DNA from 3 places in the Paenibacillus sp. FSL W7-1279 genome. Region 2 is predicted to be linked to each of the others. Evidence: predicted binding sites of a transcription regulator. Region 2 holds the regulator's gene; each other region holds the start of a gene.
What was found. The regulator Rex, encoded in region 2, represses fermentation and respiration genes when NADH is low (regulators of the CRP and FNR family bind a similar motif). The targets are predictions, from matches to a motif close to TTGTGAAATATTTCACAA.
Positions count from the first base shown of each region.

Region 1: hcp (hydroxylamine reductase) is a predicted target of Rex. The motif match lies at 7,097-7,114, and genes of this name have one in related genera.
Region 3: MKY82_RS31260 (polymer-forming cytoskeletal protein) is a predicted target of Rex. The motif match lies at 7,499-7,516, and genes of this name have one in related genera.

Region 1 is NZ_CP150215.1:1,234,184-1,245,124, reverse strand. It holds gene MKY82_RS05275 (cobalamin-independent methionine synthase II family protein) at 1-751, opposite strand, end outside; gene MKY82_RS05270 (tRNA-dihydrouridine synthase) at 960-1,949, opposite strand; gene MKY82_RS05265 (demethylmenaquinone methyltransferase) at 2,095-2,799, opposite strand; gene MKY82_RS05260 (hypothetical protein) at 2,860-3,426, opposite strand; gene MKY82_RS05255 (thiamine pyrophosphate-dependent enzyme) at 3,716-6,010, opposite strand; gene MKY82_RS05250 (2-oxoacid:acceptor oxidoreductase family protein) at 6,013-7,035, opposite strand; gene hcp (hydroxylamine reductase) at 7,245-8,930, shown strand; gene MKY82_RS05240 (carbohydrate-binding protein) at 9,091-10,107, opposite strand; gene MKY82_RS05235 (DUF4190 domain-containing protein) at 10,552-10,941, opposite strand, start outside.
Region 2 is NZ_CP150215.1:2,691,567-2,702,507, reverse strand. It holds gene MKY82_RS11955 (3-hydroxyacyl-CoA dehydrogenase NAD-binding domain-containing protein) at 1-130, opposite strand, end outside; gene MKY82_RS11950 (AAA family ATPase) at 265-1,767, opposite strand; gene MKY82_RS11945 (hypothetical protein) at 1,760-2,293, opposite strand; gene MKY82_RS11940 (DUF5590 domain-containing protein) at 2,558-3,076, opposite strand; gene MKY82_RS11935 (amidohydrolase) at 3,108-4,409, opposite strand; gene MKY82_RS11930 (redox-sensing transcriptional repressor Rex) at 4,384-5,049, opposite strand; gene dinG (ATP-dependent DNA helicase DinG) at 5,112-7,988, opposite strand; gene MKY82_RS11920 (hypothetical protein) at 8,159-8,788, opposite strand; gene panD (aspartate 1-decarboxylase) at 8,909-9,292, opposite strand; gene panC (pantoate--beta-alanine ligase) at 9,285-10,175, opposite strand; gene panB (3-methyl-2-oxobutanoate hydroxymethyltransferase) at 10,172-10,941, opposite strand, start outside.
Region 3 is NZ_CP150215.1:6,876,109-6,887,049, forward strand. It holds gene MKY82_RS31230 (PDZ domain-containing protein) at 1-2, opposite strand, end outside; gene MKY82_RS31235 (S41 family peptidase) at 97-1,566, opposite strand; gene MKY82_RS31240 (M23 family metallopeptidase) at 1,698-2,984, opposite strand; gene ftsX (permease-like cell division protein FtsX) at 3,012-3,920, opposite strand; gene ftsE (cell division ATP-binding protein FtsE) at 3,910-4,596, opposite strand; gene MKY82_RS31255 (VanW family protein) at 4,803-6,239, shown strand; gene MKY82_RS31260 (polymer-forming cytoskeletal protein) at 6,523-7,251, opposite strand; gene MKY82_RS31265 (alpha/beta hydrolase family protein) at 7,567-8,340, shown strand; gene argH (argininosuccinate lyase) at 8,528-9,943, opposite strand; gene MKY82_RS31275 (argininosuccinate synthase) at 10,075-10,941, opposite strand, start outside.

The DNA.
Region 1 (10,941 bases), 1.5 Mb from region 2:
TCAAGCCGAGGCTATGACCGAAGTCAATCACGGTATTGTTAATCTCAATAAATTCGGTGGCGAGACCCTGCACTTCCGCTTGATTAATATGCTCCCCTGTAAACGGAGAGTTCGGGTTGTCGTCTGCAAACAGCTCCCACAAGCAGTCGTCGAATTGCAGGATTTTGCCGCCTGCCGCAGCGAATTCCGCCACGAATTCTTTATAGGCGCTCACAAGGCCCGCTTTGAGCTCCTGTTTGTTCTGATAAACCGCATCCGTACCGCCAATGTTATCCGACCAGGAAAGTTCACCGTAGATATGGGAAGGCGATGGTACGCAAAGTTTCGTTTGCTGGTCGCCAGCCGTTTCTTGCAGCTGTTTGAACAGCTTAATGAAGTGATGATTCTTTCCGCTCAGTTTGCTAGTAATCCGAAGGCCAATATCTTTGCGTGTTTCATATTTCGAGGTTCCGTCCACATCCCGGAAAAAGTAGCCATGATCAGCAATATAACGCTGGGCTCCGCCAAAGCCCCATACAAAATCCAGATGCCACATCGATTTGGAAAATTCGCCGTCCGTAATAACCGACAGGTTATGCTCGATTTCCTTTTTCACGACCTGTTTGATCGCCTCGGTCTCGCACTCGGCATACCCTTCAAAGTTTTCATAGAACGGATACTGGATATCATCACGATGTTCTATTTGCGTTTTATATTTCAGCAGCTCTTCGGGCCGCAACAAACTTCCTACGATCTGAAACTTATCAGTCATGTACATAACCCCCTCGTTGTATAGCGATATCATATCACGACGAGAGGAGTTATAAGGCATACCAAAATCTCATAACTAGTTATAGCTAAAAGCTATAGCAAGAATAACGGCTGAGATTGTCCAAAAGAAAAAACACAGCCAAGTCGGCCGTGTTTTCCAAAAAGTTATTTGTTCTCATGGAGCGCCGTTGTTTCTCAAGCCTGTCCATTTAATTTCCTCGTTCATCTGCCTCATCAGAATTCTTGCTTCCAAATTCATCAAGCAGCGCACGTACTTCACTTGTTGATTTTGCGTTCATTAAGTTATTTCTAAGTTCACTTGCCCCTCGGAATCCACGGACATAGATTTTGAAGAAGCGGACAAGTGCGCTGAAGGAGCGCCGCATCTGTGCCGAATATTGATCATAGAGATCGAGATGCAGCCGCAGCAGATCAAGCAATTCCTCACTGCTATGATCCCTCGGCTCCTTCTCAAAAGCGAATGGATTATGGAAAATCCCACGCCCAATCATAATGCCATCCACACCGTATTGTTCAGCGAGCTTGAGGCCGGTCTGACGGTCAGGAATATCCCCGTTAATGGTTAGCAGCGTATCGGGCGCCACCTCATCACGAAGCTTCTTAATCTCTGGTATCAGTTCCCAATGCGCGTCGACTTTGCTCATTTCCTCTCTTGTCCGCAGATGAATGGACAGGTTCACAATGTCTTGCTTCAAAATATGGGTCAACCAGTCGCGCCATTCGTCTACAGCCGTGAAACCGAGCCTTGTTTTTACACTGACGGGCAGTCCCCCGGCTTTGGCCGCCTGGATAATATCCGCTGCAATGTCGGGACGGCAGATCAAGCCGCTTCCCTTCCCATTCTCCGCTACATTCGCTACAGGACAACCCATATTAATATCAATGCCTTTAAACCCTTCTTTCGCCATGCCGATACTCATCTGACGAAAGAATTCCGGCTTATCTCCCCAGATATGGGCTACCATCGGCTGTTCATCCTCTGTAAAAGTCAAACGTCCGCGCACACTATGGTTCCCATCCGGGTGACAATAACTCTCGGTATTCGCAAACTCCGTAAAAAACACATCCGGTCTGGCGGCTTCACTTACGACATGGCGAAACACAACATCCGTCACATCTTCCATGGGCGCCAGTATAAAGAAAGGCCGCGGTAAATCACGCCAAAAATGATCTGTCATATCCAATACTCCTCTATAATACATACCAGGACAAATCTTGATCCCGAAATAGGAAATACAACCTGTTCATGTCCTTGCTTTTTCTTCACTTATAGCATATTTAAGCAGCGTATATCAAACGGCAGTATATGTTAATCGCAGACCCTTATTTTATCGCCTTATGCATGGCCGAGACACCGCCGCTATAGCTTTTTACATCTACCTTGGAAAATCCCGCTTCCACAAACATTTGTTTCAGTACGTTTTTATTGGGGAAATGACGGGCCGATTCTTGTAACCATGAGTATTCATCATAACTTTTGGCAATAAACTTTCCAAGCAAGGGCATGATATGGCGTACATAAAAGAGGGAAGCTTGTCTATAGCCGATTAATGTGGGTTGGGATGTTTCTAAACAAACGACTTGTCCGCCTGGCTTCGTTACTCGATACATCTCCCGCAGCACGGTTGAATAGTCGGGTACATTTCTTAAACCAAAACCAATGGTTACATAATCAAATGAATCATCTTCAAAAGGAAGCTCCATGGCATTTCCCTGGATAAGGGTAAGCTGCTTTAAAGCTTGTTGCTCCTGCTTATCTTGTGCTATTTTGAGCATATTTTGGCTAAAATCTAATCCAATGACTTCTCCATGCGTTCCAACAGCATTTGCTAAAGCAATCGCCCAATCCCCGGTTCCCGTGCACACATCTAGAGCTTTACTACCTTCTTTCACATTCATCCGTTTCATAACATCATGGCGCCATGCGATATGTCTCCTAAAAGTGATGACCGAGTTCATCGAGTCGTATTGATCCGATATCTTTTCAAATACCTGATGAACTCTTTCCGACTTTGTTTGTTCAGACATGCCATTCCCTCTCTTCCACAAGTGTTATAATATTCTTTCAACGAAAATGATTTATGCTCATCACGCACGGCGCCGCAGTTCATAAAAATATTGCACAATCGGATGCTTTAGCTTCATCCTATCTGCCATGTTTACAATCCGCTTTTTGCCAACTCGTCTGTCTACCAAGGCTAGAATATTCAATAAGATATCATCGCTCTCCATGCTTTCTTCAATAGAAGTAGATAAGAACTTATTCGCTGTAGCGACAAAATTGGATTTACTTAATGCAGCCTGTGCTGACAAAAGCTCCTTTGCGAGTACGGATACTTTTCTATTTCTTGCAATGACGTTGAGACGATCCTCTGGAACAGTCCCTTTCGTTTCCTTTCTGACGGCTTCCAATTCATCATCGCTGATCGGAATTTGGATATTAGGATCATTCTTAATTTCCAGCTCCGTCTGATACCATCTTATTGAGCTGGTTTTATCACTCATATGAAGTACGTTCTTTTTATCTAACGAAATATAACAAAGCCCTGCTTTATCAGGTAAATAACGATAACCGGTTGCGCGATATTCAACTCTTCCAGCTAATGCAGGACTGAGAAAACTCTCCAGCTGTTGCTTCAATTTACTCCAGGACATGGTTCCTCCTATGTCTTCGAACCCTGAGGGGCGCGGTATCCATCTGCACATCTTATTCAGTATGAATAAACCCCTGCCAAAAAACAACCCGTAACATGTCCCACATATTGAATGGAATATCTGCTTCTCCTCTTTATAGAAAAGAAAATATCGAGTCGATCGCAACCACAAAAAGTACCTGCTCAAAGGAGGAGCAGGTACTTTTTTAGACCGTTATATCTGTGTCCAAGATTCGGGATGCATATATTTAGCTGATAGGGCTAAATCCTAGTATGCTGAATTGAATATTTTATAGCAGCGGGTTCTCATGTTTCGCTTTTAGAATCGACCAGCGCCGCTCCACTTCTTTTTCAAATTCGCCGAGCATGTCTTTGTTTTCTTCCTTGAGCAGATGTCTTGATTTGCCCATGTATTTCAGCCAGTCGCTGAGCGGCACCTGTTTTTTCTTCGCTTCAGGATCGTACGTAATATTCGTTTCTCCCTGCTCGACTTCATACAATGGGAAGAAGTTTGAATTCACGGCCGCGCGGACGATGTTCTCCCCATCCTTGTCGCTCGATTTCCAGTTCAGCGGGCATGTGATCAACAGCTTGCCGTAGACGGTACCTACATTCTGGGCGTACCACTGCGCTTTTGCCGCCTTTTTCACAAGGTCCTGCGGGAATGCTTCCGTCCCTGTGAATACGTACGGAATATGCGCCGCAGCCATCATTTGCACCGTATCCTTGTGATGGAACGCTTTGCCCTGCTGCTGTTTGCCGACACCGGACGTACTGGTCATATGCCCTAATGGCGTAGAATACGAAAGCTGCGCACCGGTGTTCATATAGCCTTCATTATCATATTCCAGAATGATCAGGTTATGGCCCCGCAGCGCCGTCCCGATGGCCGAACCCATCCCGATGTCCATGCCGCCGTCGCCGGTCACCATCACAAAAGTGAAATCCTCAGGAACTTCGATTTCCCCGCGGCGTTTCTTCTCAAGGAACGCCTCTACCGTGCCGGATAAAGTAGCCGGTCCGTTCTGGAACAAGTTATGAATGAAGCTCTGCTTATGCGAGTTATACGGATACCCCGTTGTTGTGATATATGCGCAGCCGGTATGGAATAAAGTAACGACATGGCCTTCAATCCCTTTGAAAAAGAGCTCCAGCGCCGGGAAAATACCGCAGCCCGGGCAGGCTCCGTGGCCGGAAGCAAACCGTTTCGGTTTCGCCGCAAGCGCCCGCATCGGCGGCACTTTAACGGATAGTTTACTTGTCTCTTCATCTACCCTTACGGTGATCAGGCCAGATTTAAAGCTGTCTCCATTCATCGGGGCAATGACCGGCTGCAGTCTCTGCTCCTCAGCTCCCGGTGTTTGGCCGTAATAATCAAACGGCACTTTGGCATAACCGAGCTCCATAGCCTCAATCGTCAAGGCAAAAAAAGCTTCCGCGTCATCCGCGTAATAGTCTTTCCCGCCAAGTCCAAATATGCGGGACAGCACAATAGGCTGCGGACCACGGATTTCCTGCAGGGCCGCTTTGACCTCATGGGTCAGATTGGCCCCGTGTGCACCATAAGAATCGGCACGTTCGCCAACCAGCAGCGCTTTGACACCTGTCAGCGCCTCGCGGATTTCTCTTGCCGGGAACGGACGGAGAATATTCGGGCTGATTATGCCCGCTTTAATTCCTTTCGCCCGCAGCCGATCCACGACGTCTTTGGAGGATTCAGCCGCCGAATTGAGCAGGAATAAAGCCACCTCTGCGTCTTCCATGCGATACAGATCAAGCGGCGAATAGGATCTTCCGGATAAAGCTGCGTATTCCTCTGCCACTTCCTTGAATACCTTGCCCGCACGGTACATGGCGTTTGACTGTTGGTAGTGGTTGTTCATCAAATCGTCGCCGTTCATATAAGCCCCAACAACGATCGGGTTGTTCTCGTCCAGTACATGTGGATATTCAGGTGCCATTTCCCCTACAAACGCCTGAACGATTTCCCGGTTCGTAAATATGTGTACCCGGCGTTTCTGGTGCGATGTGAAGAATCCGTCATAAGCTACAATGACCGGCAGGCGTACGTCTTCATGTTCGGCGATACGCAGCGCCATGATATTCATGTCATACACGGCCTGCGGTGAACGGGCGGTCAAAATCACCCAGCCGGTATTCAGGCCGTAGTAAAGATCCGAATGGTCACCGCGAATATCCAGCGGTCCGCTAACCGCACGCGTCACCAGATTCATGACCATCGGGAAACGTGTGCCCGCCTGCACAGGAAGCTGTTCGATCATATACAGGAAACCGTTCGCGCTGGTAGCATTGAACACCCGTGCTCCGGCTGCGGCCGCACCGTAGCAAATCCCCGCCGATCCATGTTCACCGTCAGCTGGAATCAGCTTGATGTCATGTTCGCCGCGTGTACGCATCATGTCAAGATATTGGGCGATTTCCGTAGAAGGTGTAATCGGAAAATAACCCATAATGTGATAGTTAATCTGGGCAGCCGCCATGGCAGCCATTTCGTTGCCCGATTCGAAGACTGCCGTTTGAGCAGCCGCCGGCTTGTTCTCCGTTGTTGTTTCTTGAATTTGCATATTCATGATCGGACTCCCTCCGCGGTTATATAGGGAAATGATTGCGGCACACGGTGCTGCTCCGCATAATGCGGCTCTTCTAACATGGCAGCTAAAGCGGTGGTCGGACAAGCTTCGATACACTTCAAGCAGCCTTTGCAATACTGATAATCGATACCTCTCATAAACATCTGCATATTCCCGCGCTTATCCGGTTTCTTCTCCCACACGATGCAGAAATCCGGACATACCGTATCGCAGGCGGCACAGTGAATGCAGTCCTCGATCTTGTACTCTGGCAAATATCCCTGCCGGGAGCCGCTAAGATCCTTCAGGACACTGTTCGCCGTAACGTTCAGAATCCCGCCCAGCTCCTGCGTTTCATATCCAAGCATCGGCTGCGGTCTTGCGAAGGAAATTTTGTCTATAAGCTCTGAGCCATTTCCCAAGGAAAGGAACTGAACTTCGTTATATCCTCTGTCAAAAGTCCGCACATTCGGTTCCACGAGGTGGGGCAGCTTTTTCTCAAATGTTGTGCGGATCACCTGCCGCATATCGTCCGGGTTTAGGAAGCTACAAATCCGGAACAAAGCCCCCAGCATGGCCGTATTCACTTTGGTTTTTTCCTCAACGGAAATCTTCAGCGCATCAACTACGGCCAGCGTTCCCTGCGTCATGTTCAGATCAACGGCCACTTCGGATAGGGCTCGCGCCGTATTCACAAGCACCGTTCCATCGGGCTGTAATCCGCTTATGACATCGATCGTCTTATACAATGCTTCATGAAATACACCGACGACATGCGGCTGCTCAATGGGACTGTGATCGCGGATTTCCACCTCGGGATCACAGAACCTTACGAAACTCTTCACGGGCGACCCTTTTTTCTCCGAACCATAGCTGGAAAAATTCGAACCGTTAAGTCCGGAGCCGGTCACCCCGGCTTCGGCCAGCATTTTTCCCGCCAGATTGGCGCCAAGCCCGCCGATGGATTCGAGACGAATCTCGAAAAATCCCAGTTCATTCTTTTGAGGTAAAATCGACATGTTCTCTCCTCATTTCTTCTTAGGTCATTAATTCCAGTTTAAAAGAAGAAGAGGACCGGGTTTGTGATTATACTCACAACTCAAAAAAATTGTGATTCCAATCACTATGTCGGTTGTGGGAGCGAAGTATACTGTCTTCAACAGTCCAATTGCGAGGCAATTTTATACTGACCTTTAGGCAAAAAATCACGAAATTGGAGGAGAAAATAATGAATAACAACGCCCAAGAGACCTTAGAGCATCAGCCGTCCATGTTCTGCTTTCAATGTCAGGAAGCATCCAAGGGAACAGGCTGCACCATTGTCGGAGTATGCGGCAAACCGCATGATGTGGCAAACCTGCAGGATTTGCTGATTTATCTGTTAAAAGGTATCTCTTTTCTCAGTCTGGATGTCCGGCTGCCGGAGGAGCTTGAACAGCGCGTATCACTGTTTATGATGGACTCCTTGTTTGCAACGATTACGAACGCCAACTTTGACCGCGAGGTTTTTGTGGGAAGAATCCGGGAAGCGATCGAGCTCCGCGGCGAGGTGCGCACCTATTATAACGAACAATATCCGGAAGGAACCGCCAATCTCCCTGATGCTGCCGTCTGGCAGGCGGATAACGAAGCTGCTTTTGATGAAAAAGCACGTACGGTGGGTGTCCTCTCGACCCGCAATGAAGACATCCGCTCGCTGCGCGAATTGATTACTTACGGCTTGAAGGGGATGGCTGCTTATACGTACCACGCGCTTCATCTGGAGAAGGATGATAACGAATTAAACCGTTTTATGCGCCGCGCACTTGCCGCCACCCTTGACGACAGCCTTGAAGTGCAGGATCTGGTAACTCTGACGATGGAAACCGGTAAATACGGCGTAAACGCCATGGCGATGCTGGATGAAGCGAACACCTCGGTTTATGGAAATCCGGAAATTACGAAGGTCAATATCGGGGTAAGAAACCGGCCCGGCATTCTCATCAGCGGCCATGATCTGAAGGATTTGGAGGAGCTGCTGAAGCAGACGGAAGGAACCGGCGTGGACGTGTACACGCACAGTGAAATGCTGCCTGCCCACTATTATCCGGCCTTCAAGAAATATGAGCATTTTGTAGGCAATTACGGGAATGCGTGGTGGAAGCAGAATAGCGAATTCGCAGCCTTTAACGGCCCGATATTAATGACGACCAACTGTATCGTTCCACCGAAAGACAGTTATAAGGACCGTATCTATACAACAGGCAACACGGGGTTTCCGGGTGTCCGCCATATTCCAGAAGGAACAGACGGTGCTCCCAAAGACTTCTCCGCACTGATCGAGCAAGCGAAAGGATACCCAGCTCCAACCGAACTTGAGACTGGTGAGATCATCGGCGGTTTCGCTCATGCCGCAGTGATGAACGTGGCCGATCAAGTCGTCGATGCCGTGAAATCCGGGGCGATCCGCCGTTTCTTCGTCATGGCCGGCTGCGACGGACGGATGAAATCCCGCAACTATTACACCGATTTTGCAGCTGAGCTTCCAACAGACACGGTCATTCTAACGGCAGGCTGTGCCAAATACAAATACAATAAACTAGATCTAGGTGAAATCGGCGGTATTCCGCGGGTCCTGGACGCTGGTCAATGCAATGATTCTTACTCCCTGGTCGTGATTGCATTGAAGCTGAAGGAAATATTCGGCCTTGAGGATATTAATGATCTGCCGATTTCCTATAACATTGCCTGGTATGAGCAAAAAGCGGTGATCGTGCTGCTTGCCCTGCTATATCTTGGCGTCAAAAATATTCATCTGGGCCCTACGCTCCCTGCATTCCTGTCGCCTAACGTTGCCAAAGTCCTCGTCGAAAACTTCGGGATCGGCGGCATTACCAATGTGGAAGATGATATGAACATGTTCCTTGGCGCCTAATTAGTAGTCGAAGAAAACCTGATAAAGAAAAAAGGGCATGGGTTATGCAAGCAATGATCTGCTTGGTAGCTCATGCCCTTTCAATTAAATAAGTCGCTTCCACTCAACAAGGAAATCCTTCCACGTCGCTATTTTTCAATTCACCTATCAATGAAACACCTTAATTCTTACCACCATAGCCCTTGTAAGTAGCATAAACTGCATCTGCATATTGATCTGCCAGAATAGGACGGCCATAAGAATCCGTAGCTCCCGGATACCAGTTATCTCCACCGTTGTAATGCAATAATCCGTTGTAGATATTTCCAAACTTCGTAATCTTCTCATTTAAAATTAACGCACCCAGATATACCTGATCTTGTTCACTGCTATGATTATACGCACGGCCAAATTTTGAGCTGAATTGAGATAAATACGCATTGCGTGTGTTTGGTTCTACCTGCATCAATCCGTCGCCGGCCGATGGACTACCTGGTAAACCTGCTCCAAAGCTGCTTTCCTTTTTGATAACAGCACTTAACAATAAAGCAAAATCTCCGCCTTTCCCATAGGCATTGTCCGCATTCATGACATATGTCCATATATGGCTTGGAACCTCGGCAGGCTTAGTTACTGTAGGAGGTGGTGAACCCGTATAAATCTTGACCGATGACATTTTGTCATTGATCGTGCTGCCAACCCAGGAAGAATCTGAAGTAAAGGTCCACTTGGTTCCTCCAAAATTATCATTCTCATATACTTCAACCGTCCAACCGCTTGGAACCTTAAGAGACGACATCCAGTCATTCGGAATTCCGTTTGCGTTCAACTGAGACAGTGTATAATTGCCTATCCCGAGTGTCACTGCTTTTCCTCCATAGTTTATATCTGCATAGAATGTTACTCCGTTCGTTGTCGGTGGAGTGGTTGGTGGCGTAGTTCCACCGCTTCCGCCTTTCTGCCATAAAGCAGGAACATTGGACGGTTCCCAACCTACGAGAGAAGTATGTGCCTGAAGACAGGTATAAGTGCTTCCACTATAGGTTACTGTGTCATTTACTGCATATGCGGTATTTGGAGCCCATGCTCCTCTAGCGGCTGCGTTTACTGACGGTAAGGCTGCGCAAAATGTGGATAGAAATACTGCTAAAACTACCAAAAGTGATAAGGGCTTAAAAGGAAACCTTTTATTAGTCATTTTCAAACCTCCTTGTCTCTTTATTTATCTGTAGCGCTCCCATGAGACATGCCACAGGTTTTTGTTGTACTATTATCTTACTTTATTTCCATTTTCTAAATTAATTCCACAAAAACAGAAGAAAGACTATGGAAAAATGAAGGGGGAAGGATTCAATAAAAAAACCGAGGAAACACAGGAGTGGCTACCTGAATTTCGCCCGGCTTGTAACACAACTTTAGGCTTTAACACGACCATAGGCTTTGAGATGACTTTAATTGCGTTCTACACCTAATGCACTAACAATGCGCAGCACTCCACATGGGACGAGTTGACAGTGATAACAAATTACAGGAGCCTATTCGCCCCTGCATATCAAAATTCTCCGTTCTATCAACCCTTTAGTCATATGTAGATAGATAGTCCGTTCAATAATTGACGGGGTGTATCAAAATTTAACCCACCTTACCACTGCCTATAGACTAGTACCAGTCCCGCGCCAATAATTATTATCATGACGACAACGGGTAATGTTGTTAGGGTAATTCCCGCTATCGCCATACCTCTTCCTTTAGAAGATTTTCTTGCAATAATACCTAAGAAAAAACCTACAACACTAAGTATAAAAGCAAAGAGAATTGTGGCCATAGTACCTGTCGAAGGCATGTAGCTGTACTCGGAATCAAAGCCCAACTTTAACATTCCTACTATGAAAAATAATATTCCGAATATACCGAATATTAATGATACTACAGCTTGCCCTAGTCTATCCTTTGGCTGATTCTTCATGGCGGCTTTTGTTGTTTTACTCGTGTTACCAGAAGGACCATCCGCTCCCCCCACTTTATTGATTGC
Region 2 (10,941 bases):
GGTATGAATAGTCCAGTTTCTCTGGAGTTTTCTCTACGAGCAGTACGTCAAGACCTTTGGCTGCCAGCATCTCCGCAATGCCCTGCCCCATAGTCCCGCCGCCTACGACGCCGATTTTTTTGAAGTACATGGTTTCTACTCCACCCTTTCCTTATCTCTATACTTTATTGTACCCCATTTGTCGAAAAATACATTTTCAGAGCACAAAGTATAATAATATCTTAGCACGACAAAAAAGTAAAAAAAAATAACCAGCATAACAATTTATGCTGGTAAAAGCGCGTTTTCACGAAATTGACAACGAAATTGTTCCCCCGAGAGAATTTCTTCCTTCAACAGGATATCAAGTGAATTGTCGAATATTGGCCGTTTCTGTTCCAAGAGATTCTTGGTGCGGTTCATTAACTCTTCCAAAATCACATTATTCTCTTTCATTAACTCTTCAGTTGTTACCATGTTCATGTTAACAATGCCCAGCGACGTCAAACCTGACTTCATCATCGTCTCCACGATGTTCAGCGATTGCTCAAAGTCATTGCTTGAGCCTGTGCTTCGGCCTCCGTAAAAGATCTCTTCGGCGGCCGCACCGCCAAGCGCGATCATAATTTGCTCTTCCAGGAAGGTTTTCGTGTATAGATATTGTTCCTCCTGCGGATTATGACGAACATAACCTAGCGCTTTACCACGCGGGCTGAGTGCAACTTGCTTCACACTGCCGGGACGCACAAGCTCTGCCATAATTGCATGTCCCAATTCATGTATGGCAACGCGCTTCTTCTCTTCCAAATTCGATTCACGGTCGGAACGCTCACCCATCATTACCTTGTCAATCGCCATGGACAAATGACGCTGATGGATAAACTGTTCGTTCTCGCGCATCGTGTAAATGGCCGCTTCATTCATGACGCTCTCGAGTTGTGCGCCCGAGAAGCCGTATGCTTCTTCGGCGATTTTCTCCAAGTCGACATCTTCATGCAGCGGCTTATTGCCCGCATGCAGATTCAAAATATGAGTGCGTCCCTTCTTATCCGGCAGATCGACCTGAATGTGACGGTCGAAACGCCCTGGACGCAGCAGTGCGCTATCCAGCATTTCTTTCCGGTTTGTCGCGGCAATTACCAGAATACGAGGAGTATCCTGCGAATAGATGCCATCCATCTCGGTTAGCAGCTGATTCAGCGTCTGGTCGTACTCGCGCTGCTGGCCGCCTTCGCGTTTACCGCCAATGACATCGATCTCATCGATGAAGATAATGGCGTTTTGCTTGTTTTCCTTTGCCGCACGGTTACGGGCATCCTTGAACAAATCCCGGATGCGCCCTGCACCAACACCGACATACATCTCAACAAATTCACTGCCGGATGCAGCGACAAAGATCGAATCGGTGTAATGGGCAGCGGCTTTAGCCATCAACGTTTTCCCTGTTCCCGGAGGCCCGGTGAGAAGAATGCCCTTCAATGGACGAATCCCGAATTTCTTAATGTCTTCATGACGAATCAGAAAATCCAGTGCTTCACGCAGCTCTTGCTTGGCATTATCCTGCCCGCCGATTTCTTCGAACGTCAGCTTGGCAGGTCCGCTCTTTTTCCGCTTCCGCTCATTCGCTGCGCCTACAGCGATGCCGCCCTTCATCTTCGCGATAAACAACAAGCCGCCTACAAGTGCTGCAGCGATGAGCAAGGGCACGATGTTCACGCCGACAAACACAAGGAATACCAGCAAAACCGGAATAAAGCCTAACATGATTTCTTTAGCTAATTTAGGCATGATTCCACACCTCCATGTTGCCAGACTGACGCGGCAAGATTATAAATTTACCAGACTTGCCGTCTGACAAGCTGACATAGACGTTGGTGTCATCAATCGTTGCTTTTGCTTTCAAATTCGGAGACTGGGCAGCAAGCTGCTCGAGCGATGATTGAATATCGGTATACTGCTTATTATCCATCGCTTCAGCGACTGACAGCATCGCCTTCTCCCACCATTGATCCAGTGCTTCCGAGGAATGATCCTCCACCTGGATTTTCAATTCCCGATTGCCAATCACAGACTTGCCTTCCTTCTTAATATGCTGGACCAAGCCTTGCAAATTGGTATCCGGAGCCAAATCAAGATTCAAAGTAACGGTATTCTGTTTAATATCTATATGTGAATCCTTCACGCCGTCATATTGTGACACAACATTGGCCAGCGGATTTTGCAAAGCCATCTGCCGATACAGAAACCATCCGCCAAAGAGAACCGATGCTGAGATCACGACAGTCAGCACGATAGGTACAATGCGTAGTTTCATGAAGTTCCTCCTTCATTTCAGTATGAAATTTTGTCTGTCATGTTGCAACACAACAATACATATAACAACGATATATAGGGATGCATGTAGTTTATATACTCATTTTGTACAAGTATGAGTATATCACATCTTATATACTTTTTCATGCATGTCTGTGAAAATATTTAGAACAGTTTTTCCATATTATTTCTGAATACGCTTACAATTATAGAGAAAATAAGAGAGGAACCCGCGAATATTAAAGGGCCCCTCTCTACTTCTTATTTATTGATTTGGAAGAATAATGTCATTACCGATGGTGTTACCGTCTTGAAAACGATAAAACCGATAACCGCGCTGACCGTTGTGTTCATACTGCAGCTGCCAGGCATACTCGCCCTCATACATTCCAGGCAGCAGCCGCTTAATTTCTGCGCCAGACAATTCGTTATAAATCTGCTCCCGCATCTGGTCTTCTGACAACCCCGTATTCAACAAAACGGATTGGACAGCGTCGGCACCTTCAACAGGTACGTTGTCATCCGTAAATTTCACCCATACCATACGATCTTGATTGTCCTGATCCTTCCCGCTTATCACCCAATAGTTATTGTCCTCGCCCCACACCGATTTATAGGTCTTCCCGGACGTAACCAATTGGCCATGCTGTTTGGCGGCAGCAATTGCCATTCTTTCTTCATTCCAAGCATCTTTCATCACATATGAATAATAGAGCTGTAAACCAAGCAGTAACAGCAGCACCCCGGATACACTCAGCAATATCCACTTCGTTTTTTTCTTCAAATCCGTCTTCCTCGCTCCCCTTGATTATTCCCTAGAGGGTTGTAAGACGCTCAAAGGCACGCTGCGCTTCCCGGCGGATACGTTCCTCATCGAGAGTGAGACTCGCGCCATTCTTCACTACCTGCTTGCCGTCAACCCATACATGCTCTACATCCTTCGCACTGGCGGAGTAGATAGCATGAGAAATGTAATCCGTCTTCGGAAGGAAGTGCGCCTGATCCGTGTTCAGTGCGATCATATCTGCCTTCATGCCTACCGCAAGCGTACCAATATCCGTAAGGAAGGCTGACTTGGCTCCATATTCTGTACCCATCCGAAGCGCTTCGGATGCTGGAATCGCGGTTGGATCCCCGCTTACTCCTTTATGGATCAGTGCGGCCAGCCGCATCTCTTCAAACATATCCAGATTATTATTGCTGGCAGGTCCATCGGTACCCAAAGACACGGTGACCCCGGCTTTCAGCAGTGCAGGCACGCGAGCGATGCCGCTGGCAAGCTTCAAATTGCTGCCTGGATTATGCGAAACCATAACTTGATGTTTGGCCAGAATTTCGATTTCTTCATCGGTCAGATGGACGGCATGCGCAAGCAGCGTTGGACGGGAGAACATGCCAAGCTTCTCTAGATGGGCAACAGGGCGAAGTCCGTAGTCATTTACGTTCTGAGCTACTTCCGTTTCCGTTTCGGACATATGCGTATGCAAAGGCAGATTCAAATCATGTGACGCTTGCACGAATTTTTCGATGAAATCCGGCGGGCACGTATAGGGTGCATGCGGTGAGATCATCGTCGTAATTCTACCGTCAGCCTGACCATGCCAGTCTTTCGCGAATGCAACCGCCTCTTCCAGCTTCTGCTGCTGCACCTCAGGCGGACATAATCCGATGACACCGCGCGTCAGAACGCCGCGCATGCCTGAGTCCTCCACCACCTTTGCAACCTGATCCATATGATCATACATATCCACAAATGTCGTGGTTCCGCCTTTGATCATCTCTAGCACGGAGAGTGAGGTTCCCCAGTATACATCGTCGGCCGTGAATTTGGCTTCCATCGGCCACATTTTTTCCTGAAGCCATACTTGCAGTGCCAGATCGTCGCCATACCCGCGAAGAAGCGACATGGCCGCATGTCCGTGCGTATTCACCAATCCAGGCAGGAAAAACAGATGGGTTCCGTCGATGATTTCTGTTCCCTCTTGGACAGTCGGCTCTTCTTCACCCAGGTAAGTGATCCGGTCGTTCTCCACGACCATATATCCGCGTAACACGGATCTGCCTTCCTCTAGTACCACGAACGTTCCGTTTTTAACCATCCACTTCGTTGTCGTCATGTGCTGCATCCTCCTTGCCGTTATCCAAATAATAGGCCAAACTCTGCAAATCCGTAGTAAAATCTGCCGTATGAATCCGGATATGGGGTGGAGCTTTCAGGATGGTCGGCGCAAAATTCAGGATAGCCTCGATGCCTGCCGCGATAAGTTGATTCGCTACATTCTGCGCCTCAAAATCCGGAACGGTGATAATCCCGATACGAATGCCGTACTCATGAACCGTCTTCTCCAGTTCCTCCATCGGCTGTACGACCAAATTGTTAATTTTCATACCAACTTTGGGAGAATACGAATCGAAAACCGCCACAATCTTCATATTGTCCTTCAGAAATGCATTGTAATTCGATAATGCATGTCCAAGATTACCGGCCCCAATCAATGCGACATTGATCTTCTGGTCCAGCTTTAGAATCTGGCGAATTTTCTCGATCAGATAAGATACGTCATATCCGATCCCTTTCCGTCCAAAATCACCGAAATACGCTAGGTCCTTACGAATTTGAGCAGGATTGAGGTCCAGTTTCTGCCCCAGTTCCTGGGAGGAAACCGTGGAGACCTCCCTTTTCTGAAGCTCATTCAAATAGCGCAAGTATACAGGTAATCTGCGGACCACGGCTTCCGAAATTTTTTCCGATTTCATGCATGCTCCCCCTAATAATAGGTTAATAACTACATTTGTTTGTGCTCGTTCATGGTTTCACTTTATTCAGCTTGGTTCCCTATGCCTGCCTCTTCCTGCAGCCATTTCGAAATTCGGGGAACGATCCCCTCTGTCGGCATGTGCTCCATCTTCGGTCCAGGCAAGGAATATAAGAAATACTTCCCGTAATAGGATTCAATGACCCGAGTATCGTAAACGATGACAATCCCCTTATCCTGCGCGGTCCGTACCAGTCGGCCAAATCCCTGTTTGAAGCGAATGACCGCTTGCGGAACCGAAAGCTTCATGAACGGGTTCTTCTTCTGCTGCTGCAGAAGCTCGCTCTTGGCTTCGACCAGAGGGTGATTCGGCGGCTGGAACGGCAGCCGGACGATGGCAAGGCAGGTGAGCGCCTCACCGGGTATATCTACTCCTTCCCAGAAGGAGCTGGTGCCCAGCAGAACCGAAGCGCTGCTATCCTGGAATCTCCGGATTAACTTGGTACGGCTGGTTCCGTCCATCCCTTGTCCCAGTACCGTAATATCGCTGGATCCCAGCGCCTCCTTCAAGGGCTCATGCACCTGACGCAGCATGCGGTACGAGGTGAACAGGACAAGCATGCGACCATGCGTTGCGATGGCCGTATCAGCCAATGATTGCACAAGTGTATTCACAAAGAGTGCATCCCCGACCGAGCCCTTCACGCTCGGAAAATCGCGCGGCACAACAAGGAGAGCCTGCTCCCTGTAATTAAACGGGGACGGCAGCAGGACCGTGTTCAGGTTGCCGCTATCTGCCGCTTCCTGAAGACCCAAATTCTCGATCATGAACTGAAACGATTTGTCCACCGACAAGGTCGCCGATGTCAGGATCACGCTTTGTTTTTTGTCAAAAAACAATTCCTTTAAATGGGTGCTGACGTCGACAGGCACCGCATAAAGCTGCAGCGATTTGCCGCGGAAGTTGCCGTTCGCCTCCATCCAGTATACCGTGCCCTCATCATTCAGGGACATGAAGGTCCTCAGGTCCTCGCGGTGTGCGGCCAGGTCCTTAAATAGACCCGATAGGTCTGTTAACAGACTGTCCGCGCTGTAGTCGTCCAGATCTTCCTTCATTTCGGCAATCAGCTTGTCACCCTTGCGAACGACATCGCCGAGCGCCAGATGAATTTGATGCTCCAGCTCGGCCAGCGAATTCCAATCCTTCGGCTTTTTCAGAGGCGATAAGCGAAGCGAGAATTGTCCGGCATCCCCCGGAGTCGCGTCTCCGCGCTCCGGAAGCAGTCCGAACAATTGGTCGCTGAGCCGGTCCCAATTCTCTTTGACGGTGATCAGATCCGGATAAATCCGGTCGATGATGGAAGACCACTCGACAGCCTTCTCATGGGACGACGCTTGCAGCAGCTGGCGAAGAGCCGGAAGCTGACCGCTTCGGCTGTCTTTGTACATACGGGTCAACGTATGGACAACCGAAAAATATTTCATCTGCAAGCCAAGGTGCTTGCCCGCGACGTCCTCCAGATGATGCGCTTCATCGATGACGAGACGCTCATAACTCGGAAGCAGCTGGTGATTCGCTTTCACGTCGGTGAACAGCTTCGAATGGTTCGTAATGACAACATCCGCGATGCCCGCCTCATGTTTGGCCCTGTGATAATAGCATTTGCGGAACCATGGGCAGGCACGGCCCAGGCAGGAATCCGAATCGCTGGAGATGGTTTCCCAGAAATCCCCTCCACGGCCGCCAAGGTTCAGCTCCTCATCATCCCCGTTCTCCGTCTGGGTCAACCAAACCAGCATTTGCGCTGCGGTGATCACATCTTCCTTCGGGGAATGAAAATCTCTTCTATTTATTTTATGTTCAAATTTTCTCAAACACAAATAATGGCCTCTTCCCTTGAAAATAGCCGCTTTAAAAGGAAAAGGAACAACCTGGGTGAGCAGGGGAATATCCCGGTCACGCAGCTGTTCTTGAAGGTTGATCGTATGCGTGCTCACCATAACCTTCTGTTCCTGCTTCACGCTTTGATAAATCGACGGCAGCAAATACCCGAGAGATTTGCCTGTTCCCGTGCCGGCTTCGATCAATAAATGTTTATTGTTATCGAGTGCCTGCATCACTTCCTGGAACATCATGTCCTGGGCATCCCTGCTCTCGTAATGAGGCAGCGTTTCCTTTAGACGTTCACGGACATCATTCATGTATTGCTCAAAGCTTACATCAGCCAAGGGATTAGGCTCCGTCTCATCCCTGGCAGGCGTTATATCGTTCCAATCGTCAACAGCTAGGGCGAATTGACGATAGTACGTATGGGTGTCTCCGGCTTGTACTGCCTGGAGCTCCCTGTCGGCACGGATGCCGTCAAAGAACCAGGCCAAGTCGCTGTCCTCGTCGGCAAACAGGTCGCTTAACCGCTGCACGGTAAGCAGAGGAAGCTCATCGATCTCCTCCAGGCATTTCAGCAGCGCATAGGCTGTGGCAAGTGCATCGCTGTCCGCCTGATGCGGACGGTCATGCTCCAGGCCGAAATGAGAGGACACCATCCCAAGCTGATAAGAAGGAAGCGAGGGAAAACATATTTTTAAGAAGTGCATCGTATCTAGAATTCGGCCGCTGAACGGTAAATAGCCGCAGCGATCGAGTGCATTTTGCAAAAAGTTAAAATCAAAAGCGACATTGTGCCCAACCAATACAACATCGTCGAGCATGGGCACGAGTTCCATCATCATTTCTTCCAATGACGGAGCATCCGCTACATCACTGTCGGAAATGCCGGTCAAACCGGTAATAAAAGGAGGGATCGGAATCCCGGGATTGACATAGGTGCCGTATACGCGGGAGATGCTTCGATCCTCTTCGATGATGGCCAGTCCAACCTGAATGATCTCATCTGCTGACTGGTTGCCCGTGGTTTCAAAATCCAATACGGCAAATTTCATTTCGATAAAATCCCTTTCCTCCAGACTAATTAACAGCATACCAGAAGTTGCGGGTTTTGAACATTCCGGGTAAAAAATCCCCGCTCTCCTCCGTAAGCTCCATACGGCAAAAAGCGATACCAAAGTCTCAAGGATGAGCTCTGACATCGCTTCTTGTTTTGGCTTGATTTTTACAGCAAAGAGATCAATTGGCTGCCGTACTGGAGTTCCCCTCGCTTCTGCTTGCAGACCTCCAAATTGATAATGGGGTCAGGAAGCGTCGGGTCGCTGTGAATCGCCAGTGCGAAATGCTCCTCGGCCTTCCCTTGCTGTCCATTCAACACCTCGATGCATCCAAGCGCATTGTAAATCATCGCCCGCATCTTTTTGTTGTCTGCCAGGGGTAGGATGGACACCAATACATCGGATGCCGGTATGGTTTGCCCCAAATAAAGATGGGACATCGCAATATACAGCTTGATCAGAAGGCTATCCGGAAATACGGTGGCGGCCGCCTCAAACTGCTGTATGGCCGGCTGGAACATCAACAACTTGTAATAACCTTGACCGCGAATAAATGCATCAAGCTGCAATTCAGGCGCTTCGGTCGGTGGAAAAACAGGAGGCGAGGCGGCACTCTCGCGGAAGATGGCCATCTTCTCTTCAAAATGGAGCCATTCCTCGATAATGCCCTCGCTCATGCTTTTGAGCATGTTCCAGTTTTGTACCAGCGCCTGTTTTTGGGGACCTTGAGCAGAAGGGTAATGCTTCACAATTTCATCTAACATGTTGTTCATTTCAGCGAATACATGTTGAAACATAGCTGCATCCCACCCTTAGCGGAAAAATGAGATCAGTGCGTCGACCTGCACTCATTTTCTGTAGAAGACGGTCTTTTCATCCCTTTAAGGTCCCGACACATTTTGGTTCTTAGGAGTCCTTTAGAGAACCGCGGCGTGAACCTCACGGTATTTCGTGTTTACCGGCTTATTCAATTCGTCAACGATCACGACCGTTGGGGTGTGATTGTCGTATTCCTCTTTGGACATCATGGCGTAAGAAATGATGATGACGTTGTCGCCAGGCTGTACAAGCCTTGCAGCTGCCCCGTTCAGGCAAATCACGCCGCTGCCGCGTTCGCCTTTGATCACGTACGTTTCCAAACGGGCGCCATTGTTATTGTTCACGATTTGAACTTTTTCATTCTCCAGAAGATCTGCAGCCTCCATCAGATCCTCATCAATGGTAATGCTGCCCACATAGTTCAGATTGGCTTCCGTCACCGTTGCGCGGTGGATTTTGGATTTCATCATTGTTCTAAACATGGGATCCCCCTACTTTTGGTTGAAGTAACGCATTGTCAATGAGGCGGGTACGGCCAAATCGTACGGCCAGCGCCATAATGATGGTTCTGCCTTCATCCGCAATGCGATATGAATCTTCCACAGGAACAAGTTCCGGGAAAGTGAGCAACTCTGCATAATCAATGTCTGCGAGCGGGGACCGGGATATATAATCCCGAAGAAACGCACGGATCTCTCCTGCCGTCGTCGCTTGTCCCTGCCGGATTGCCTCCTGAGCCGTCCGTAATGAGCCCGACAGCACAAGTGCCTCTTTCCGCTCTTCCGGCTGCAAATACACGTTGCGCGAGCTTAGAGCGAGGCCGTCAGCTTCGCGAATGATCGGACAAGGCACGATGGTCACGTCCATGTTCAAGTCCTGCACCATTTGCTCAATCACGGCCACCTGCTGGGCATCCTTCATTCCGAAGAAAGCATAGTCAGGTTTTACGATATTAAACAATTTATTAACAACCGTGGTAACACCGTCAAAATGCCCGGGACGGGAGGCCCCGCACAATAATGACGTAATTTCCGATACGGCAATCTTCGTTTTGGTCGGCTGGGGATACATTTCCTGAACCGTGGGAATAAAAACCACATTCACCCCTTCGGATTCCGCCAACGCCAGATCGCGTGCCTCATCCCGAGGGTAGGTCTCATAATCCTCACCCGGTCCGAATTGAATCGGATTGACAAAGATACTGACGACCACCGTACCTGCCATTTCCCGCGCCTTGCGCATCAGGCTGGCGTGCCCTTCATGCAAATAACCCATCGTAGGCACAAGTCCTACCGGACCACTGCCGGATTCTCGGCGGTCCTTAAGTTCTGATCTTAATTCCGCAATGGTGCGAATCACTTTCATGATGTCGTGCCCACCTTCTCCTTTTGACTCCCATATAATGTGCTTGCCGTTTCGGAAGCTGCATGATTCTCGGCCTTAAAAACATGCTCCTCGGCCGGGAATGAGCGGTCCTTCACTTCCTTCACGTACTGCGTGATGCCTTCACGGATGATGGAACCGACATCGGCGTAGGTTTTCACGAAACGTTTATCCCGATAAGGGGACGCGTACTTCAATATATCATGGAATACCAGCACCTGACCGTCACAGTAGCGGCCCGCTCCGATGCCAATCGTCGGTATGCTCAGCGCTTTGGATATTTCTGCTGCCGCCTCTTCCGTAACCAGCTCCAATACAATGGCAAATGCTCCTGCCGCTTCAAGTGCCTTCGCATCATTCATGAGCCGCTGCGCGTCTTGGGCATCCTTGCCCTGTATGCGGTAGCCGCCAATCTGATTCACCGACTGAGGCGTCAGCCCGATATGGCCCAGCACCGGTACGCCGGACTGTACAATCCGTTTCACGGTGCCGGCGATTTCTTCTCCGCCTTCCATTTTGACGGCATGCGCATGGCCTTCCTGCATCAATCTCCGCACCCCGCGGAGACTTTCATCAATATCTCCGTGGTAGGTCATAAACGGCATATCCGCTACGATGAACGTTTCTTCCGCTCCACGAGCGACTGCACGGGTATGGTATACCATGTCGTCAAGCGTTACCGGAATGGTGGAGTTATAGCCAAGCACGACATTACCGAGGGAATCGCCTACCAATATCATATCAATAT
Region 3 (10,941 bases), 3.3 Mb from region 2:
AACAGCTTGCCACGCTCCTTTCAGCTTCAAGACGCTTCAAAGCTTATACTTTCTGATATCTTAAAAGAAAAAAAAGAAGGCTAACGTTCAGCCTTCTTACTTGTTCGACGCCTGAGCGGCGATTTCCTTCCGAACCTCGGCAATTCCGCGATTCATTTGATTATCCTCTTTCGGATCCTGAATCTTCTCGATCAATGCGGCTTCCAACGCCTCGGCTGTGGCGCCGTTAAGAATACCGTCCGCTTTCAGCTTGTGCTTGCTCTGGAAGCTCTTGATCGCCTTCTCCGTGTTCCGGTCGAAATAGCCATCGGTACGCCCAGTCTTATAGCCAACGGCTTCAAGCATGATCTGCGCGTTCTTCACATCCGTGCTATTGGTGTCGTACGTATAGGTTTTCTTCTTATCGATCGGTGCAACGGTAAAGTATTCCGGCTGTGACACCTGAATATCCGGCTCAATTCCCTTCTCATGGATCCAGGTACCGTTTGGTGTCAACCATTTGGCAATCGTAACTTTGAGCAGGCTTCCATCGCCAAATTGCTTATCGAAGCTCGTTTGCACGGTTCCTTTACCGAAGGAATGCTCACCCATCAAAGTAGCTCCCGCCGACTGCTGCAGTGCGCCCGCCAAAATTTCGGAAGCGCTGGCGCTGCCCTTGTTCATCAGCACCGTAATCGGATAGGATTTCGCCTCACCGTTCGACGGATGCTTCTCCCGCTTCTTATTCTTATCCTCTACCTGAACGATCAACTCGCCTTTAGGTACGAACTGCTCTGCAATGTCAATGACAACGGACAGCACGCCGCCTGGATTGTTCCGGACGTCGATCAGCAGTCCCTTCATGCCCTGGCTTTCCAGTTTCTCGAGTTCTTCCTTAAAGCGTTCGCCTGTGTTCAGCGAGAATTGGGAGATCTCAATAACGCCGATTCCGCCCTTCTCCATCCGTGCCGATACGGTTTCCAGATCGACGTCATCACGAACGATAACATACTCGATCGGCTGTTCGGAGCCAGCACGCTTGATCTGAAGGACTGCCTTGGAGCCCTTCGGACCGCGAATCTTATTGACGGCCGCGTTCAGCTCAAGGCCCTGCAAGGATTCGCCATTGACTGAAAGGATGGTGTCCTTCGCCCGAATGCCGGCTTTATCCGCAGGAGATCCCTTGATCGGAGACACAACGACCACACTGCCATCTACAGAGGACACCTCCGCGCCAATCCCCGAGAAGGAGCCCTCGATGCTCTCTTCAAACTGGGCTGCCGTTTCTTTTCCCATATAGTTGGAATATGGATCTTCCAGCGCTTCCATCATCCCGTTGATGGCGCCGTCGATCAGTTTCGACCGATCGATATCCTTGTAATAATTGCTTTCGATGAGGTCAATTGCTGTCCCCAGTTTTTTCGCTTCAGACTGCTCCAGTCCATTCCTGTTCGCTATACTGGCCAGCAGCCCCTCACCGTCTCCAGTCTGGCTGGGAGCGGGCAGCTGGGTCAAAGCCATCGTTAACAGCACGCCGCATAGCATGGCAGCTATGACCAGAAAGACAGCCGTTCGTTTTTTCAGCAAGTACTTCACCGCCTTTGTACGTTTCAACTGCTACACACACGGGGAATCCCGTCCACCTAGTATATGATTGGCTTGCCGGGAATATTTATACAGCGGTCTGAAGGTTATATGGTATAAGTCATGAAATTCTGTTACAGATAAGGCGAAGGATTCACCGGCGATCCATTGACCCGAACCTCAAAATGAAGATGCGGTCCTGTGCTCTGACCCGTGGAGCCTACTTCGGCAATCTTCTGCCCTCTGGACACCTTATCGCCTTCGCTGACTTTAATGCCGCCGTTGCGGATATGTCCATACAATGTCCATACGCCGCCCCCATGATCAACAATAACACAGTTTCCGTAACCGCTCCACCATTCGGCCAAGATCACCGTGCCGCTCTCGGCTGCACGGATCTCCGTCCCTTGCGGAGCCGCAAAATCCTGGCCCGTATGCATCTTGCCAACCTCACCCGTTACCGGATGGACTCGCGGCCCATAACCGGAAGACAGTCTGGCTCCGGAGACCGGAAGGGCGAATGGTCCGCCGTTACCTGTATATCCGTCGCCGCCGCTACTACCGCCGAGGGTGGTCGCCTTGGCTCTTTTCGCCGCAGCCGCTCTTTTTGCCGCAGCCGCTTTGGCAGCCGCTGCTTTACGGGCAGCTTCCTCGGCCGCCAGCTTATTCTTTTCCTTCTGCAGATCCGAACGTTTGCTTGCCAGGGCAACCAGCATTCTATCCTGCTCTTCGGTCAAGATTTCCGCATCCTCAATTTCCTGATCATACTGGGCCAGTAGTACGCGCTTCTCCTGTTCCTTCTCGTTCAAGATGCTCTTACGGTCCTCCATTTGGCCATACAGGTCCTTGGCGGTTGCATACTGTCCTTCAAGTTCCTTCTTCTTGTCAATGACCAGCAGCTTGTCCTGCTTATGCTCCACCAGCAAATCCTGGTCCTGGTTAACGATCGTCTTCAAGGAATCCGCACGCTCAATAAAATCGCTGAAGCTGGTCGAGGAGAGCAGCACATCCAGATACGATACTTGCCCATCCATATAGATGAGGCGAATTCGGGATTCCAACAGCTTCTCACGGGAGGCGATACGCTCCTCCGCCGCTTCAAGTTCCTTGGTCGTTTTTCTTAGCAGATCCTCTGTCTCCTCGATCTTCATGGAGATTTTGGTCAATTCATTGCTGACGATGCTGATCTGCTCCATCACATATTTCAGATTCTTCGTTGTTTTCTTCTTGTAATGCTGAGCTTCTTGTTTATTTTCCGCTGCTTTGTTCTTCTGCGCCCGAGCTTTCTTGACCTGCTCCTGAAGCACTCTCAGCTCTCGATCTACATCGGCTGAAGTCTTCTTCTCGGCTTGTCCGACGGTCGGTTGGATCATAACAGTGGCCAGTAATAAGGCTGCTACTCCTGCGGCGATCTTCTTCAAGTTTCGCTCCCCATCCTTTACCTTGTTTTATACTTTCAAAAATTTACGTATCGACATGGTGCTTCCCCAGATGCCAATGACAATGCCCAGCCCAACAACAATGGTGCCGATCGGCAGCCACAAATCGCCTAGAGGGATTAAACTTTGGGCTAACGTCAAATCCGTTTGCGATGCGGCGTACAGGCGGTTGTAGCCTACAAACAACAGCGTGACCGTCACAATGGAGCCCATCAGGCCGATCATGGCGCCCTCCACGAAGAACGGCCAGCGAATGAAGTTGTTGGTCGCGCCGACAAGCTTCATAATGCCGATCTCGCGGCGACGGGCCAAAATCGTAACCCGAATGGTGTTCGAGATCAAGAACATGGACATCAAGCCGAGTCCCGCTACGAAAATAAAGCCGATATTCCGTACCGTCTTCGTAATCTTGAACAGGGTTTCTACCGTGCCTTCCCCATACTTGACACGCAGGATCGGCTCCTCCGTATACTTCTTGTTCAGGGCCGTAATCTTGTCGGCAACAAAACCGACCGTGGTCGGTTCAATAACGGAAACTTCGAATGCATCCGGTAGGGGATTCTGGTCCGCCTCGCTGAAGCCTTCCACCCATTCGGAGCCCAGGCTTTCCTCAAGCTCCTTCATGCCCTCTTCCTTGGACACGAACTTGATGGCGCTGACCTCCGGCATGGCCTCGAGTTCACCCTTAATGGTCTCGCGCAGCTTCTCATCCACGTTGAGATTTAAGTACGTATTGATTTGCACATTGCTATCTGCTTTATCGGCTAAAGCGTTCACATTCATGACTAACAGCATGAAAACGCCGAGTATAAACAAAGACACCACGATGGAAGTGACGGATGCGACCGACATCCATCCGTTCCGGAAAACGCTCTTCGCCCCTTCCCGCAAGTGCCGCAAGAAGGTTCTAAAATTCATACCCGTAATCTCCTCTCTGCTGGTCACGGACGATCTGTCCGTGCTCAATCGCAAGAACGCGTTTGCGCATGGTGTTCACGATATCCCTGTTGTGGGTAGCCATTACGATAGTGGTTCCCCTGAAATTGATCTCATCCAGCAGCTGCATGATGCCCCACGAGGTTTCCGGATCCAGATTACCTGTAGGCTCGTCCGCAATAATGACGGCGGGGTTGTTCACAATCGCTCTGGCGATTGCGATCCGCTGCTGCTCCCCGCCGGAGAGCTGGGAAGGTTCGCGGTTCGCCTTGGCTTTCAGACCCACAAGCTCCAGCACCTCCATGACCCGTCTCTTGATGAGACGCGGCGGCGCTTCAATAACCTCCATGGCAAAAGCTACATTTTCGTAAGCAGTCAGCTTGGGCAGCAGACGATAGTCTTGAAAAATAACCCCGATATTTCGGCGAACATAGGGGATTTTGCGCTGTTGCAGCTTCCCGATATTAAATCCGTTAACGGAAATTTGACCCTTGGTAGGAACTTCTTCTCTATAGATAAGTTTCATAAACGTCGATTTGCCCGCACCTGATGGTCCGACAACATAGACGAATTCATTTCGATTGATTTTGACGGAAACTCCCTGAAGCGCATGAGCGCCGTTCGGATAGGTCTTCCATACGTCCTGCATTTCGATCACTTCATCACTTCCCAATCCTTAATTAGCCATTATACTTTCGACAGTTTCCATCGAATTCCTTTAAAATCCATGAAAAATCCTCACGACATCGTCTATTGTAACAAATTTGTTACCTTTTGAGTACCCGAAAGTTTAAGCCCACCGTGACATATACATGAACAAGTGCATGAACTGCGGCCAATACGAAGTTAAGAAGGTGGTTTCGAATGAAAAAAATTCATCTTGGTCTCATCATTGTCATCAGTTTCGGTCTTCTCCTCTCCGTCGGCTTCGGTCTATTGACGATGTACGTGAACCAGAAGGAACTCCCGAAGGGGGTTGTTCTCTCCGGTTGGCAGGTAGGCGGTAAACCATCAGACGAGGTGCTGTCAGAGCTGGATCAACGGCTGCAGGCGATGACAGCGCTGAAGGTGGAGCTGCAATCGGACGCGCTTAAGGGACACACGGAAAGCTTCACTCTCCGAGAGGCCGGAGTTCAATTCAACGCAGCCGATTTTCAGGAGGCTATCGCCAGGTTGTCCGAAGGATCACTATGGGATCAAGTTCTATACCGGCGTAACTTTCAGCAGGAATGGCATATATCCACGGACTGGGATCGCGATGTGTTAAAAGAGAGGCTGAGCGAAGAGTGGCAAAAGGAACGCTTCGGGGAACCCGTCAATGCGGTACGGAGCATATCCCAAGATGATGTTGTCCGGTACACTCCGGAGAAAACAGCATACCGTATTGATTGGCCCGCATTCTATGAAGGGTTCGGCGCTGTGCTTCCGAATGAGTCTCACTTCACCGAGCCGAATCCCGATGAGATCATTACGGTTTCGCTGCCTCTCATCCGTCAAAAGCCCCCCGTTACCGTAAAATCGCTGCAGGATGACGGGATTGAGCGCAAAATCGTTGAATTCTCCACCAGTCTCGGATCCAGCGGGCCTGGACGCGTTCATAACGTGACCGCTGCTGCCAAATCCGTAGACGGCATGATTCTGAAGCCCGGCGATGAATTCAATTATGCTCATATTATTGATACCGCGAAAAAGGAATACGGTTTTGAAGAAGCTCCTGTCATCGTGAACGGCAAGCTGGTCCCCGGCATCGGCGGCGGAATCTGCCAGGTATCCAGCACGGTGTATCATGCCGCCCTACTGATCGGACTGGAGATCACCGAAAGGCGGAATCATTCCCTTCCGGTCAGCTACCTGCCCAAGGGGCAGGATGCCACCTTCGCGGAAGGGGCGATCAATTTCCGTTTCCGAAACAACACAGGCAAGCATCTGCTTATTTTATCGGAAGTATCGCACGGTAATTTAACGTTGAAGATGTTTGGCACCTTCCCGGAAAACACGGAATATGAGCTTGTGTCCACCACCGTTGAAACCTTGCCGTCACCAGAGAAGGTCATTCACAATAACTCGCTGCCGCCAGGACTCAAGCAGGTGGTTCAGAACGGGAAGCCAGGCTATGTGGTTGAAACCTACCGAACCAAGAAAGTAAACGGCAAGGTTGTAGAGAAGGTTAAAATATCCAAGGATACCTATCGCCCCCAGAACAGCATCGTTGCCATCAATCCGACAAGCGAGGTCCAACTGCCGGAAGCGAATGACACACCGAAAGAGGAAGTGGTTGAGGACGGTATCAGCGCACCCTAAACCTGGAGATAGCATTGAAAACATCGACGTCTACTCTATCGGTTCCGTTCTGCGGCGAAAGCCCTTGTGGATTTCCCATTGGTCATACCGAACATAGTAGAAACATGGAACAGCCCGGATTCGCGAATAGAACCGCGAATCCGGGCTGTTTGCCTTTCCGCTATTTAGTATAAGACATCGATTTTATAAAAGGTCCCGACTTCTGCCATGGCATCTGCGCTGAAGGCCTCGGTATATTCCACCTGTTCGGCCTAAGGCCTGAACGCGGGGATGGTTTCCACCCTTAAAACCGCCTGGACGCTCTGACCTCGGCTTCCGGATGCTGTGACAGTTCATCTCTGTACTCCACTTGCCGAATCTCGCAACCTTTGCCTAGGATCACCCGATTACCGCGGACGATATCAGCTTCGACATACTCGAGATCAAGGACGTCGCCTTCAATAATACGAGCCTCCAGGCGCGTTCCCCTTAAAGACAAGGACAGCATTTCCCAGAGCCGCTTCCCTTTTTTGCGAATCGTGATCCGGTCTCCAACGATTTCCTGTGCAAGGCAGCGACCCAATACTCGGATATCCGCTGTTCCAACATGCAGGCGGCCATCGATCTTAAAGCCTCCCTGGAACGTGGCGGATTCACTCCGCACATCACCATGGCTTCTCAAGTTTCCGGTAACCTCAAGCTTCTTCGATTCGGAATCTCCGTGAACGCTGCAATGCCCCCCGATGTAGATGGATCTGCTGCGCAATCCTTCTTTCAAGCTCAGGCTGCCGGCAACATTCAGCTCCTCAGACTCCACGGCCCCCTTAATGGTTCCCGAACCGTTCACGCGAATCGTACGCGCAGCGACGGCGCCATTGACGCTCATCGTTCCATTGCCTATCAATTCCCGGCACTCCAGATCTCCATTTATTTGCCCGGCACCGTCAATGCGTACCTTGTCGTATTGGCCGCCGCTTGAACTTCCGGTGCCCGTAATCTTCAGATCGGATAGCTTGTCGTCACGTGGTATCATGAGTATCCTCCATATCACAAAGTAATCACTATCTATATCTAAACGGCTTCATCACAACAATTACCTTAAATAAAAGTCCATCCTCCACCAGGGTGGAGCCATAATCTCCCTCTAAGATACCACAACCCCGCTAATCATAGAACAGCCCGATGGCTGAACTTCGCCTCGGTCTCAAGACCGAGATGAAGTATGCAGCTTATCCTATCCATTTCGATTCCGGCCCGAGCCGCCTTTATATCCCCGAGGATTGTGATATGATTTAAATAGACTCGTCTTTTCGATTCACATTTACAAAAGTGAAAGGGGATACATAACATGGCTCTTATGCAATGTCACTTCTACTCGGAGGTACTCGGTCTCAGCACGTCCATGACCGTTATTCTCCCTCAGCAAACCTCTTCGCAGATTGGTATGACCAATCATGCCAAAAAAGGGCTGCATCCGACGCTCTTCCTGCTGCACGGCCTGTCCGACGACGATTCCATCTGGCTGCGCAGAACCTCCATCGAACGCTATGTGGCCGAGATGGGCATTGCCGTCGTTATGCCGCAGGTGCACCGCAGCTTCTATACGGACATGGAATACGGCGGCAAATACTGGACCTTCATCAGCCAGGAGCTGCCGGCCATTGCCCGTTCCTTCTTCCCGTTATCCCACGCGCGAGAAGATAACTTCGTCGCCGGCTTGTCCATGGGCGGGTACGGGGCATTCAAGCTGGCCCTTCGCTGTCCCGAAGCCTTTGCCGCAGCTGCCAGTTTGTCGGGCGCGCTCGATATGGCGGGTCATGTCCGGAGGAATGAGGCCTTGTTTGAACATCAATTAGTCTACGGAGATCAAGATATTACCGGCACCGACAACGACCTGCTGTGGCTGCTTCAGGAAGTCGATCGATCAGAGGGGCCTAAGCCGCTGCTTTATCAATGCTGCGGAACCGAAGACTTCCTCTATGAAGACAATCAAGCGTTCCGCAAGGCCTGCGAAGAAACCTCCCTCGATCTCACCTATCTGGAAGGCCCAGGCGGCCATGATTGGGGATATTGGGATACTCACATTCAGGATGTGCTGAAGTGGCTTCCGTTGAAAGCCTGATGAATCCAGATATGCATGCCCATCCTACGGGCAGCAGTTGTCCCGCTGTTCGGTTTATCCGCATGCAATGGAGGACACCGCCCCTGCGATTCGTTCATACTTTTTTGATATCTTAAAAAAGGTGGATCGGCAAATGTAGCGTTTGCCGGTCCACCTCTATTTTTTCACGCTTGCGATTTCTGTATCGTTACTCTACATTCCCTTGACGGAGACCCAGCCATTCTTCCGTAACCTGAAGCGTCCGCACGCTGCGGTCAATGGCCGCCTTCACCTGCTCGGTTGCCGTGCCGCCGTAAACGTTACGCGCATTGACTACCGTCTCGGGTTGAAGCACACCATAAATGGAGTCGTCGAACAGCTCCGAGAACTGCTTGAACTCATCCAGCGTCAGGTCCAGCAGATACTTGTTGTTCTGGATGCAGTACAATACGGTCTTGCCGATCACTTCATGCGCTTGACGGAAAGGAAGTCCTTTGCCAACCAGGAAGTCCGCGATGTCGGTTGCGTTGGAGAAGTCGGTATTCACCGCTTCACGCATGCGGCCTTTGTTGACCTTCATCGTGGCAATCATCGGAGCAAACAGCTGCAATGCGCCTTCCAGTGTAGCCACGGTATCGAACATGCCCTCTTTATCTTCCTGCATATCCTTGTTATAAGCAAGCGGCAGCGACTTCAGCACGGTGAGCAGACCCATCAGGTTGCCATATACACGACCGGTTTTGCCGCGGACCAGCTCTGGTACATCCGGATTCTTCTTCTGCGGCATTATGCTGCTGCCCGTACAGAACGCATCATCCAGCTCGATGAAGTTGAACTCTGTGCTGCTCCAGAGCACCAGCTCCTCGCTCAAGCGGGACAAGTGCATCATGATGATGGAAGCATCCGAGAGGAATTCCAGAATGAAGTCGCGGTCGCTGACCGCATCCAGACTGTTCTCGTAAACGCCGTCAAACCCAAGCTGCTCCGCCACGAAATGGCGGTCGATCGGGAACGTCGTCCCCGCTAGCGCGCCTGCCCCGAGCGGCAACACATTAATGCGCTTATAGCTGTCGATCAGACGGTCGATATCCCGCTGGAACATGGACACGTAAGCCATCAGATGATGCGCAAACAGAATCGGCTGAGCACGCTGCAGATGCGTATACCCCGGAATAATTGTGTCCAGGTTATCCTTGGCTTGCCCGATTAATGCGGTTTGCAGCTCATGCAGCATGCCGGTCAGCGCCACCACGCGGTTACGCAAATACAGATGCATATCCGTAGCCACTTGATCGTTACGGCTGCGTCCTGTGTGGAGCTTGCCGCCGACAGGTCCGATTTCCTCGATCAGATTCTTCTCGATGTTCATATGGATATCCTCATCCGAAACGGAGAACTCGATGCTGCCCTCACGGATGCGCTCCAGCACCTTGTTCAAGCCAGCCTTGATCGTCTCCACGTCTTCGGCCGGCACGATGCCGCATTTGCCCAGCATGGACACATGCGCAAGGCTTCCCTGGATATCCTCCTCAGCCAGCTGCTTATCAAAACCGATGGATGCCGTATATTCCTCTACCAATGCGTTGGTCTGCTTCGTAAAGCGTCCGCCCCATAACTTGCTCACAACACTTGCCCCTCTCTGTTTAAGGCAGAGGGCCGCTTCCCGCTTAAGAAGTCCCATTGATCCCGGTTACGCGAGAATCAACGGAGCTCCCTTGCATGAAAACGGCCTTCAGCCTGTTCATTATTGTAAACTTATTGATTCTGGTTCACGCCGGTTGCCACTTTCAAACGCAGTGCGTTCAAGCGGATAAAGCCGGTCGCATCGCCCTGATCATAAGCTTGCGTTGGATCGGCTTCCATCGTAGCGATATCCGGGTTGTACAGACTAACCGGACTCTTTACGCCTGCGCCGATAATGTTGCCTTTATACAGCTTCACGCGCACCGTACCGGATACGTTCTTCTGGCTCTCGGTTACCAGGGCCTGCAGTGCCAGACGTTCCGGCGCAAACCAGAAACCGTTATAAACCAAGGTGCTGTAACGGGTAATCAGGCTGTCGCGCAGGTTCATCACTTCGCGGTCCATCGTGATGGATTCCATTTTGCGATGAGCGGTGAACAGGATCGTTCCACCCGGCGTCTCGTAGACACCGCGGCTCTTCATGCCTACGAAACGGTTCTCCACCATATCCACGCGACCGATGCCGTGCTTGCCGCCCAGCTCGTTCAGCTTCTCCATCACTTGCAGCGGGCTCATCGTTTCGCCGTTCAGCGCAACAACATTCCCTTGCTCAAACGTAAGCTCGAGGTATTCCGCCTCGTCCGGCGCATCCTCAGGCGATACGCTGAGCAGGTACATATCCTTGCTGTCCTCTGCGCTTGCATCGAACCAAGGATCCTCCAGCACGCCGCTCTCATAACTAATATGGAGCAGGTTGCGGTCCATGGAGTAGGATTTCGCCGCGGATGCCGTCACCGGAATGCCATGGGCTTCTGCGTAAGCGATCATCTCTGCGCGACCCGGGAAGGAGTTACGGAACTCCTCGATGCGCCAAGGCGCGATTACTTCAATGTCCGGTGCCAAGCCGGCTACGCCAAGCTCAAAACGAACCTGGTCGTT